3 regions of the Sphaerisporangium sp. NPDC049002 genome follow, and region 2 is predicted to be linked to each of the others. Evidence: riboswitches for the same ligand, from Rfam matches in the RefSeq annotation. Region 2 holds a riboswitch; each other region holds the start of a gene.
The links. A riboswitch is a leader RNA that binds a small molecule or an ion and turns the genes downstream of it on or off. The one in region 2 is predicted to bind cyclic di-AMP.
Positions count from the first base shown of each region.

Region 1: linked by a shared signal. The riboswitch ahead of AB0B89_RS13040 (NlpC/P60 family protein) and the one ahead of AB0B89_RS05600 (hypothetical protein) in region 2 are both predicted to bind cyclic di-AMP.
Region 3: linked by a shared signal. The riboswitch ahead of AB0B89_RS01960 (hypothetical protein) and the one ahead of AB0B89_RS05600 (hypothetical protein) in region 2 are both predicted to bind cyclic di-AMP.

Region 1 covers NZ_JBEZFH010000048.1:27,196-31,075, forward strand. The annotation lists gene AB0B89_RS13035 (LuxR C-terminal-related transcriptional regulator) at 164-355, shown strand; gene AB0B89_RS13040 (NlpC/P60 family protein) at 523-1,602, opposite strand; cyclic di-AMP (ydaO/yuaA leader) riboswitch at 1,608-1,812, opposite strand; gene AB0B89_RS13045 (amino-acid N-acetyltransferase) at 2,182-2,727, shown strand; gene AB0B89_RS13050 (RDD family protein) at 2,844-3,880, shown strand, end outside.
Region 2 covers NZ_JBEZFH010000014.1:46,002-49,881, forward strand. The annotation lists gene AB0B89_RS05585 (NADP-dependent oxidoreductase) at 1-892, shown strand, start outside; gene AB0B89_RS05590 (hypothetical protein) at 945-1,220, shown strand; gene AB0B89_RS05595 (OsmC family protein) at 1,251-1,649, shown strand; cyclic di-AMP (ydaO/yuaA leader) riboswitch at 2,141-2,286, shown strand; gene AB0B89_RS05600 (hypothetical protein) at 2,590-3,198, shown strand; tRNA gene AB0B89_RS05605 (tRNA-Lys) at 3,319-3,395, shown strand; partial or broken gene AB0B89_RS05610 (IS3 family transposase) at 3,448-3,880, opposite strand, start outside.
Region 3 covers NZ_JBEZFH010000004.1:83,575-87,454, forward strand. The annotation lists gene AB0B89_RS01955 (site-2 protease family protein) at 1-369, shown strand, start outside; gene AB0B89_RS01960 (hypothetical protein) at 434-1,375, opposite strand; cyclic di-AMP (ydaO/yuaA leader) riboswitch at 1,410-1,545, opposite strand; gene galT (galactose-1-phosphate uridylyltransferase) at 1,609-2,691, opposite strand; gene AB0B89_RS01970 (DeoR/GlpR family DNA-binding transcription regulator) at 2,688-3,488, opposite strand; gene AB0B89_RS01975 (TIGR03086 family metal-binding protein) at 3,825-3,880, opposite strand, start outside.

The sequences.
Region 1 (3,880 bases), on a different contig from region 2:
ATCGAGGTCGGCGCTTGACGACCTTTCAAGATGGCGTTTACCGTTCCTGACGGGCGGGCCGAAGCATTCAGTATGTTGCCGAGTTCGTCGTGGGGGAGGACACCCGATGGCGTATCCGGATCTGGTTTCCCGGGGGAATGACATTCCCCCGGGATCAGACGGTGTGGGATTGAGCGACGATGATCTTCTTCTGCTCGCCGAGTTGGCCAAGGGCGTGACGGTCGACAGAGTGGGTCGCCGGCTGGACGTGAGCGGCCGCACGGTGCGGCGGCGCCTCCGGGGCATCTGCGATCGCATCGGCGTCGCCACCGCCATCGAGGCGGTGGCCTGGGCGGCGCGACGCAGGCTCATCTGACCGAGGGCGGCCGGCTGAGGACGGCGCGTCGTGGGCTGATCCAGCCGAGCGTGCGCGCCGTGTGGCGAGGGAAGCACGCGGGCAGGCATGAACCACCGCCTGCCCGCCGTGTCGCCTCGACGGCTGCCCCAGGCCCGTACGGGCACCTGTGACATCTTGGGGCACTGTCAGTCGGCGATGCGCACGCCGCCGGCGAACGGCCGGTTGCCCAGCGGGGCCACCCGCACCACGTCACCCGTGTGAGGCGCGTGCACCATCATGCCGCCGCCGATGTAGATGCCCACGTGGTGCAGGTCGCTATAGAAGAAGACCAGGTCGCCGGCGCGAAGATCCTCCCGCTTCACGTGGGTGCCGGCGGTCCACTGGTCGCCGGTGTAGTGGGGCAGGCTGATGCCGACCTTCTGGTAGGCCCACATGACCAGGCCGGAGCAGTCGAAGGTGGTCGGGCCCGCGGCGCCCCAGACGTACGGCCTGAGTTGCTGCGTCAGCGCCCATTTGGTGGCCTCCGCGGCCTTGCCCTGTCCCGGGATCGGGATGTCGACCTTCGTCGCCCTGCCGAACGACTGGCCCACCTGGGAGAGCGCCCGCCTGAACAGGCTGGTCTCGGTCTTGGTGACCAGGGCGCGGATCTTGTCGCGCTGGACCGAAAGGTCGGTGACGAGCTGCTTGACCTCTACCTCGCGGGCCTTGGCGCTCGCCTTGGCGCGCTCGGCCATGTCCATGGCCTTGGTGATCTGCGAGACCTCCTCGCCCTGCTGCAACTGGAGGGCGTAGGTCGTGGCCGCCCGGTCGAGGTAGCCCGCGGGGTCGCCGGACATGGCGAGCGCGAGCGAGGAGTCGATGCCGCCGGTCATGTAGGCGTCCTGCGCGTACAGCCCGGCCTTGCGGCGCTTCTCCTCCAGATCGGTCTGGCTCTTGGCCAGCGTCTTCTTGGCGAGGTCGGCCGAGCGCCGCGCCTGCTCGAGACGCTCCTTCTGGCCGTTGTACTGCTCGGTGAGCGACTCGATCTCGTTGTAGAGGTGCTCGACCTGGGTCTTCAGCTGGTTCAGGCTGGGCTTGGGATCGGCGGTGGCGTTCATCAGGGGCGACCCGAAGGTCACGGCCGTCAGGGTGACGGTGACGAGCGCGATACGGCGCGGGAGGCGTCGGGGCGCTCCCAGGACCGTGCCGAGCCAGGAACGCGGGCTCCGTTCTCGGGAGCGGGCATGCCTGCCCGCGCTTTTTCCAGGCGTGCGCCTAGGCTGCACCAACAAGCTCCTCTCCTTTGCCGCCTACCGGGTTAGCTGACGGGTTCGGGCCGGAGTAGCCCTACCGAGCGCGTGATCATGGAGGAACGCGATGCCTCCCGCTCGGATTCACCCCAGGGGTGGTGGTCCGCCGGGTCGCCCCGTCTCTCACCATTGGGTCCCCGGTTCCCCGCCACGTTGGATGTGGCCGGGATTAGGCGGTTTCAGCCACCGCTAGGCGATGACCGACATTGACGCTGGACACTAGTGCAGTCGAGGTTCCTGCTCAACCAGAACTGCGAATTCTGTTGAGGTTTCACAACCGACGCATCACGAGAAGATCACGCCCGCTGCGACGATGGGCCCACGTTACCCTGGCTTTACGAGTCTTTGGGGGTCGGTTGGCGCAGAAAGTCGCAGGTCTGCCTCCGCGTCGACTATGAAATGTCAACAAGACCGGCGATTTCGACGCACGGCGCTCGACCGATTACCCAGCGCGACGGAGGCTAGGATCGAAGGGGTTTGGGTCCAGCCGTTATGGCGCGCGAACCCCTGCCACTGGGGGAGTCCCGCCTCAGGGGCCGGATACGCTGACCGGTCATGGAGCAGGTCGTGGAGCCCGGACGCGCCGGCAGCACGCTCGTCGTCAGGCGAGCACGCACTCCCGATGTCCGGACGATCAGGCGACTGGTCGACACCTATTCCGGCGACGGCCCGCGCCTGCTGCGCAAGTCGACCGTCACCCTCTACGAGGACGTCCAGGAGTTCTGGGTCGCCGAGAGCGGCGGGGAGGTGGTGGGCTGCGGGGCGCTGCACGTGCTCTGGGAGGACCTCGCGGAGATCCGCACCGTCGCCGTCGACGAGAGCCGCCGCGGCCTCGGCATCGGGCACATGATCGTGGCCGCGCTGCTGGACACCGCGCGGGAGCTCGGGTTGCGGCGGGTCTTCTGCCTCACGTTCGAGGTCGGCTTCTTCGCCAGACACGGGTTCGAGGAGGTCCAGGGCACTCCGGTGTCTCCGGAGGTGTACGCCGAGTTGCTGGACTCCTACGATGAGGGCGTGGCCGAGTTCCTCGATCTGGAACACGTCAAGCCGAACACTCTCGGTAACACACGCATGCTTCTCCATTTGATCCCGCGATCTTGACCGGTGGGATGACGCGATGGAAAGGTGACTGTTGATGCCACTGTCGCTACGTTGGGCAACACCACAGCATGTGTGTCTGACATATGCCGCATGCGAAGCCGAAGTGAGGTGACACGGTGAGCACCGGACAGCCGCCGTACCCACGGGACGAACCGGAGGACGATCAGTCGTTCTCCGGATCTCCGCAATATGGGCAGCAGCACAACGCCGACCCGGAGGTGACGGTCATTCACCGTCCCCAGCCGACATCAGAGAACAGCTACCCCCAGCAGTCCTACGGGCAGCAGCAGCCGTACGGCCAGCAGGGTGCCTACGGGCAGCAGGGCGGCACCGGAGCGTACGGGCAGGGCCATCCCCAGCAGTCCCAGTCGCCGGGCCAGCAGGGTCAGCAGGCGTACGGTCAGCACGACTCGCAGCCGGTCGCCGGCCAGCCCTACGGGCAGCAGGGCTACGGCCAGCAGCAGTATGGCCAGCAGAGCCAGCAGGGTTACGGCCAGCAGCCTCAGCAGGGCCAGGGTTACGGCCAGCAGCAGGCCTACGGTCAGCAGGGCTACGGCCAGCAGCCGCAGTACGGCCAGCAGGGCCAGCAGGGCTACGGCCAGCAGCCCGGCCAGGACCAGCAGGCGTACGGCCAGCAGGCCCAACAGGGGCAGCAGCAGTACGGCCAGCAGCAGGGCTATGGCGATCAGCAGTACGGCCAGCCGCAGTACGGGCAGCAGCAGGCCGGCTACGGCCAGCAGCCGCAGTACGGCCAGCAGGGATACTCCCCGCAGGGCTACGGCCAGCCGGGCTACCCGCAGGGCGGCTACCAGCAGCCCTACGCCCCGGCGGGCGCGCAGCCTCCGGGCGCGCCGGCGCCTCTGGCCGAGTGGTGGCAGCGCCTGGTCGCCCGCCTCATCGACGGGGTGATCCTCATGATCCCGTACGTGATCATCAGCATGGTGCTGAACGCGATCATCGTGATCCAGGTCAGCTACAACGCCACCACGGGGGTGATCACCCCGCCGAGCGGAGCCTTCCTCGCGTCGCTGCTGATCTCGCTGCTCGTCGGAGCCATCTGGATCGCCTACGAGGTCGTGATGCTCAAGCAGCGCGGGCAGACCGTCGGCAAGATCCTCATGGGGATCAAGGTCGTCCCTGTGGGCGGCACGCT
Region 2 (3,880 bases):
CGGCCTCTACATGTCGGTCGATCCCTACATGCGCGGGCGGATGAACGAGGGCGAGTCCTACGTGCCGCCCTTCGAGCTGGGTGAGCCGCTGCGCGGCGGCGCGATCGGCGAGGTGGTCGAGACCCGCGCTCCGGAGTTCCAGATCGGCGACATCGTCCTGCACGACTACGGCTGGCGGGAGCACGCCGTGCTGGACGCGCCGGAGGCGCGTGGGATCACGCCACTGCCGGGAGTGCCGCTGTCCGCATACCTCGGGGTGCTCGGCATGCCGGGCCTGACCGCGTACGTGGGCCTGCTCGACATCGCGGCCTTCAAGAAGGGTGACACGGTGTTCGTGTCGGGGGCCGCGGGCGCGGTCGGCAGCCTGGCCGGGCAGATCGCCCGCCTCAAGGGCGCCTCCCGGGTCGTCGGCAGCGCCGGTTCCCCCGCCAAGGTCGCCTATGTGATCGAGAAGCTCGGCTTCGACGACGCGTTCGACTACAAGGCCGAGGGGCCGGTGGTCGAGCAGCTCAGGCGGGCCGCCCCCGACGGCATCGACGTCTACTTCGACAACGTCGGCGGCGAGCACCTGGAGGCTGCCATCGAGGTGTTCCGCCGCTACGGGCGCACCGCGGCGTGCGGGGCGATCTCCGTCTACAACGCGGCCGAGCCGGTCTGCGGCCCGCGCAACCTCTCCAAGATCGTCGGCAAGCGGCTCACGCTGCGCGGCTTCATCGTCGGGGACCACGCGGACCGGAGGCCCGACATGATCAGGGAGGTCGGCGGGTGGCTCCAGGAAGGCAAGATCACCTTCGGGGAGACCGTCGTGGAGGGGCTGCGGAACGCCCCGGACGCCTTCATCGGCATGCTCCGAGGGGAGAACCTCGGCAAGATGATCGTTCGACTGGCCTAACGTGCATATCCCCCTGATCACGGGGAAAGGGCCATAAAGGGGGTGAGCCTTAATGGACCAGGACGAGCTGCAGTCGCTGACGCCCAAGGAGCTCCACGACAGGGCGGTGCGCTACGCCGTGGCGCACGGTGACTTCGGCTTCCTGTGGGAACTGCTGAAGGTGATCCCGGCGGCCGAGGCCGCGAGCGGTCACGGGGATGAGACGGCCAACGATCTCAGCCGGGTGTCGGCGCTGCTCAGCGACGCGATGGCCTCCGGTGAGGGCGAGCTCGGGGAGGCGCTGCGTCCCGTCTACCTCGCCTACCTTTCCGAGCACCCCGACGCCTGAGCGTTCCCCGCCGGCTCTAGGCTCCAGAGCATGGCATCGGTGAATGTGGAGCGTACTGACAACGGCTTCGTGGCGCGCAACGCGCGCGGAGCGGAGGTCGCGATGGGCAGTGGTGACGAGGAGGGTGTCTTCACCCCCGTCGAGCTACTGCTCGCCGCGGTCGGAGGCTGCAACATCGTGACCGTCGAGCCGCTCACCGCCCAGCGCGGGCACAGGCTCGTACGGCTGGCGATGACGGTCGAGGCCCAGAAGGCCGAGCCCACGCTGCTCGGCCCGGTCACGATCACGTACGACGTCGAGCTGCCCGAGGGAGACGCGGAGGCGGACGAGGTCTTCCGCGCCGTGGCCCACCGGGTCCACGAGCGGCACTGCACGGTCAGCCGCTCCCTGGAGAGGGGCACCGAGGTCAAGGTCGAACTGCCCGAATAGCCGCTTGGCCCGGCGGGTCCGGCCGTACCCGGTCATCCCAGCGAGTTAGACCGAATCTATACCCGGCGATGACGAGTAGCTCAGGCCCCGGTATGTAGTGTTAAGGCAGGTCAAGGGGGATGCGACCAGCCGCCCGAGAGGGCGCCGCAGAGCTTTTCGCCAGAAGGACGCGGTGGGGGACCGCGTCCGTACAGCGGGACCGCCCGATGCGTTTGGGGGAAGGCATCGGCGCTGGACCGTGAAGATCGGGGCCGGACAGGCGGGGGACTGTCCGGCCCCGATTCATGTCTCCCGGCCCCTGATCTCCCCTGATCTCCCCGATCGTCGCGCCGCACGTCCTCTATAAGCCCCGATGTCTGAAATATAGGGGTTTGTAGTGCGAAGGTAGATCTAATAATGCTTTGTAGCACTTTCGTTTGCTTTGTCCTGACTCGGTGGGTAAGGTTTCAACCACGAAAGGGGCGGTGACCTGGTCTTCAGTCCGAAGGCCGCCGCCCCAAGTGTCGAATCTCCAGGGCCACACCAGGCCCGGGGGAGCCGGGGACCCAAATCTCTTGGGGTGAATCCGCGTGAGCGGTAGGGCGACTCCAAGCCCGAACCCGTCAGCTAACCCGGTAGACGTGATTGGAGAGGAGACCCGAGTGGAGCACCCCACTCCGAGCAGTCATTGCACCGGGCAACCCTAGACCCGGATCTCGCCGTCAGAAGCGGCGGACAAGTCGGCTGGTAGCAGCCGTGCACGCGAGCGATCTACGCCCTCTGTGACACATGGTGGCAAGCCGCCACCGCTGACCGACCACGTACGAATGCGCGCTCAGCGCCGCGATGGACCCCACGAAGCCTCGCCTCACCCTGAGAGCGCTTTCCACCCCCCGCACCGAACTCCTGACCACTCGGAGCGCGGGTCCCCTTGTCTTCTGATGAAAGATCCTATCCTCCCATGCCTCCTTTCAAGATCACCCCCAAGTGTCGATGGACGTCCGGTGTCGCCGGCGTCGTCCTCGCCTGCGCCACCGCCGTCTGCGCCACGGTCTCGGCGCACGCCGACGACAAGCCCCTGAACCCCGTCGCGGTCCAGACCGAGAAGCCGATGCTGCTCAAGGGCTCCACCAGGGCCTCGTACTTCTGGGACGACGCCTCAGGACGCATGGGTGACACGGGACTTCCGGCCATCGGCAAGCCGATGCAGAAGGGCCTGTTCGCCAGCCCCAGCTGGCCTCTCGGCACCGAGGGATACGTCGTCTACAAGGACAAGAAGGCCCCCTTCTTCATCGGCGACCGAGGCCCGGGGATCCCGTCCGAGAGCGGCGTCATGCTCGACATCGACGGGAAGACCTTCGCGGAGCTGACCGGCGGTACCTTCAACAACTCCTCCCTGGTGGTCACCGGCTTCGCCGCCGGACACATCAAGGTCGACTACGTGATCACCAAGTGGGGCGACGGCGTGGGCAAGAAGAACTACCCCGTCCCGTTCTCCAACGGCGCGTGGGGCGTCTACGACACCAATCCCGCCACGCCCCCCACCCCGGTGGTCCTCGCCACCGGCTGACCCGGAGGCCTCCGCGCGACACGCCCGGCGTGGGCCCTGTGGGGAACCACCTGAAAAGCCCCACATCGCCGCTGAGGATGTGCGGAGCCTGGCCAGGACTGCTAAAGTCACCGTAGTCACGCGCCGCTAGCTCAGTTGGTTAGAGCAGCTGACTCTTAATCAGCGGGTCCGGGGTTCGAGTCCCTGGCGGCGCACCACGGCACCGGCCGATGACCTGGGCATTCTCCACTTGACGGAGGGTGCCCACAGTCATTTCCGGGCCTGTGTGGGGTCGTTGTGGGCTCTTTGGTCGCGACCGGGTCTCCGGCATGATCGTTGTCCCCCTTGCAGCAGTTCACGCTTGAGCGTGGCGTTGAACGCCTCCGCCAGGGCGTTGTCCAGGCACGTCCCTGTCCTGCCCGCCGATCTGCGGATCCGACAGCCGTCGCAGAGCGCCGCGAACTCGGCCGAGGTGTACTGACAGCCGCGGTCACCATGAAAGATCACGCCGTCGACCTGGCCGCCTCGCGCTCCGACCGCCGCCTTCAACGCGTCGCTGATCAGCTCGGTCCGCAGGTGGTAGGCGATCGACCAGCCGACCAGTCGCCGCGACCCGATATCGATCACCGTCGCGAGATACATCCACGAGTCACCGACCGGCAGATAGGTGATGTCCCCGCACCACCTCCGGTTGACCCCACCG
Region 3 (3,880 bases), on a different contig from region 2:
GGTGAGCGCGATCTCAACAGCCCGATGAGCGTCGTCGGCGCGGGCCGCATCGGCGGCGAGATCGCCGCGGCCCCCGTCCCGGTCGAGAACAAGATCTCCGGGCTGCTCCAGCTTCTCGCCGGAGTGAACCTCGCAGTGGGCCTGTTCAACCTCATCCCGCTGATGCCCCTTGACGGCGGCCAGATCGCGGGCGCGCTCTGGGAGGGCCTCAAGCGGGGGTACGCCCGGGTCCGCCGGCGTCCGGCTCCCGGGTACGTGGACATCGCCAAGGCCCTGCCCCTGACCTACGCCATGGCGGCCGTGCTCCTCGTGATGGGCACCCTGCTCATCTACGCCGACATCGTCAACCCGATCCGCCTGGCGGGCTGACCGGCCGCCCCGCCCCGCCCCGGCCGGCCTTCAGCCGAGCCGGGCCGGGCCGGGCCGGGAGTGGCTAGTACATCGAGACGTGCACGTGGTCGAAGTGGTTCGCGGTGACGCCGCCGCGGTTCGACATGGCCCGCCAGCCGGGGAATCCCAGGTTGTAGATCCGCTGCTTGTAGATCACGTACTTCACACCCAGCTTGCGGCCGTTCTTGATGACCCAGGCGGCGACCTGGTCGCCCAGCGCGGCCTCCGCGGCCGAGGGCATCGCGCCGCCGGAGCTCAGCATGAAGTCGCACGCCCGGCCCAGCGGGTGCTCACCGCCGTCGTTCTCCGCGCGGTAGCAGCCGACCGGGAAGCTCAGGGAGAAGTGGTCCTTCACCTCGGCGCGCATCAGCCGCGTCCTCGGGGTGATGTTGTCGCCGCCGGTGGGGAGCTCGGGAGCCCATGACCCGTTCGCCCGCTTGCCCGGCGCGGTCGGGACGAGCTGGTCGAGCTTGTCCTTGATCTGCCCGATCAGCTTCTCGGCGTCCTTGCGCTGGGCGGTCACCTCCACGACGTCGTCGCGGAGCTGCTTGGTCAGATCGGCCGCGTCGTCGGCGGCCTTCTTGCGGGCGTCCCTGGCCGAGGTGAAGCCCACCAGCTTGGCCGACTGCTCGGCCTGGAGCTGCTGGAGCATGGCGGCGTCACCGTAGCCCGGTGACATGAGCTCGCCCACCATGCCGAGGCCGCCCGCCTGGTAGCGGAGCTGGGCGATGTCGCCGACCTGTTCCTGCGCCGCCTTGAGGTCGGTCTCGGCGTTCCGCAGGCGCTCGCGTGCCGACTTCTCGGCCGCCTTGGCCTTGGCGACGGCGACGCGCTTGGCGTTGTACTCGCCGATCAGTTTGTCGACCTTCTTGCCGAGGTCGGCAAGCTGCGACTTGAGCTGTTTCTCTGAGGGTTTCGGGGCGGCGTTTCCCGCCGTCGTCTGGCCGAGCAAGAGCCCGGCCGCGGTCAGAACGCTGGCGGCCACGTAGACGTAGCGGCCCGAAGTCGGGGGCAGAGCCCACTCCTCTCCATCTGCCGACCGGGTTAGCTGACGGGTTCGGGCCGGAGTCGCCCTACCACGAAGTGGATTCACCCCAAGAACCATTGGGTCCCCGGTTCCCAGGCGGGACACCTGGGATTAGGCGCACCGGCCGATGCGGCCGGTGTGCGATGGATGGTAGTGGTAAAGACCTGATTATGGCGACTTTGAGGTGGAAATCACCCGAGGTCATCCTGGGACCGGAGCAGCCGGGCCGCCTCCTCGGGGAGGACGTCGTTCACGAAGGCGCCCATCGCGGACTCCGAACCGGCCAGGTACTTCAGCTTCTCCTTGGCCCTCCGGATGGTGAACAGCTGGAGGTGCAGGTAGGCCAGGTCGCGCCCTGTGCGGACCGGGGCCTGGTGCCAGGCCGCGACGTAGGGCATCGGCACGCCGAACAGGCCGTCGAGCCGCCTGAGCACCTCGGTGTAGAGAGGGCCGAACGCCGCGCGCTCCTCGGCGTCCAGCGAGCACAGGTCGGGGACCTTGCGGTTCAGGTAGACGTTCACCTCGAACGGCCACCGGGCCGCGGCCGGGACGAACGCCGTCCAGTAGTCGTTCGACGCCACCAGGCGCGTCTCGTCCTTGCGCTCGGCCTCCAGCACGTCGGCGAACAGGTTGCCGCCCGTGCGGTCCCGGTAGCGCTCGGCGGAGGCCAGCATCTGCCGGGTGCGGGGAGTCACGTAGGGATAGGCGTAGATCTGCCCGTGCGGGTGGGACAGCGTGATGCCGATCTCGGCGCCCCGGTTCTCGAAGCAGAACACCTGCTCCACGCCGGGCAGCGCCGAGAGCTCGGCGGTACGGTCGGCCCAGGCCGTGAGGACCAGGTCGACCTGGTCGGGGGAGAGCGTCGCGAACGACGACCCGTGCTCGGAGGTGAAGCACACCACCTCGCAGCGGCCGAGGCCGGGCCGTACCTCGCTCAGTCCGCCCACCTGCTCGTAGTCGCCCGCGTGGAAGCTGAAGGACGGGAACCGGTTCTCGAAGACGGCGACGTCGTACTCGGCGGACGGGATCTCGGTCGGCCGGCCCGGCGCCGAGGGGCACAGGGGGCACTCGGCGGCGGGAGGCAGGAACGTACGGCTCTGCCGGTGACCGGCGACCGCGACCCACTCGTCCATGACCGGGTCGTGGCGCAGCTCGGACGCCGGAGGGCGCGGGGGCAGCTCACGGGTGTCGGGCGCGCCGCGGTCGGCGTCGTCGCGGCGGTCGAAGTAGATCAGCTCGCGGCCGTCGGCGAGGCGGGTGGCCGTGCGCTTCACTGGGCCACCACCTGCGGGGCACCGGCGGGGCCGGTCAGGATCAGGGTGCCGACCTGGTCGGACAGCGTCGACCTGGCCTCCTCGGGCAGGCCGGTGTCGCTGATCACGACGTGGGCCTCGTCGAGCTTGGCGATCGTGCTGATGCCCACCGTGCCCCACTTGGTGTGGTCGGCGAGCACGACGAGCTGCTGCGCGGCGGCGACCAGCTCGCGGTTCGTCTCGGCCTCCAGCAGGTTGGGAGTCGTGAACCCCGCCCGGGAATTCATGCCGTGCACGCCGAGCATGAGCGTGTCGACGTTCAGCCGGCGGATGGCGGCCACGGCGACCGGGCCCACCAGCGCGTCCGACGGAGTGCGCACTCCTCCGGTGAGCACCACGGTCTGGTCGGGACGACCCGACCGGTGGAAGACGTCGGCGACCTGCACCGAGTTGGTGATGACGGTCAGCTCGGGGATGTCGGCCAGATGGTGGGCGAGCGTCCACGTGGTCGTGCCCGCCGACAGCGCCACGGCGGTGCCGGGGCGTACGAGCTCGGCGGCCCGGCGCGCGATGGCCTCCTTCTCGGCCTGCTGGCGCACGGACTTGGCCGCGAACCCCGGCTCCTCGGTGGACCCGGCGCCCGTGGCCGTGGCGCCGCCGTGCACCTTCTCGATCAGCCCGCGCTCGGCCAGGACCTCCAGGTCGCGGCGGATGGTCATATCGGACACCCCGAGCTCGCGGACCAGGTCGGCGACCCGTGCCGCGCCGTTCCTGCGAACGCGCTCGAGGATCGCCTGCTGCCGTTGCTGGGCCAGCATCGTGCTCTCCTCTTCAACAGATTCCAACAAATTATCGCACGTTACTAACGGTCCAATGTTGAGAATTGATGGCGGAGAGCTCACAACCGGGACGCCGCGGGTATGACGTGACGCGGTGCGCGTCTTTGATGTTTGGGCCTTGTACGGCTCCGCGACCGGGAGCAGTGTGGGTGGACGAGCCGCACGGAAAGGGGACCGCGAGATGGGAAGACGCGCGCGCAAGGGCAAGGCCCGCAGGAAGAAGAAGGCCAACCACGGCAAGCGGCCGGTCTCCCGCTGACCGTTCCTGTCGTCCGGAGTCGAGGGGTGGTGAGATCAGGACGAGGGTGCGCCGTCTCAGCCGCCGCGCCCCCACGCGGCGAGCAGGCGTGTCTGCGGGTCGGCGTCCTCGG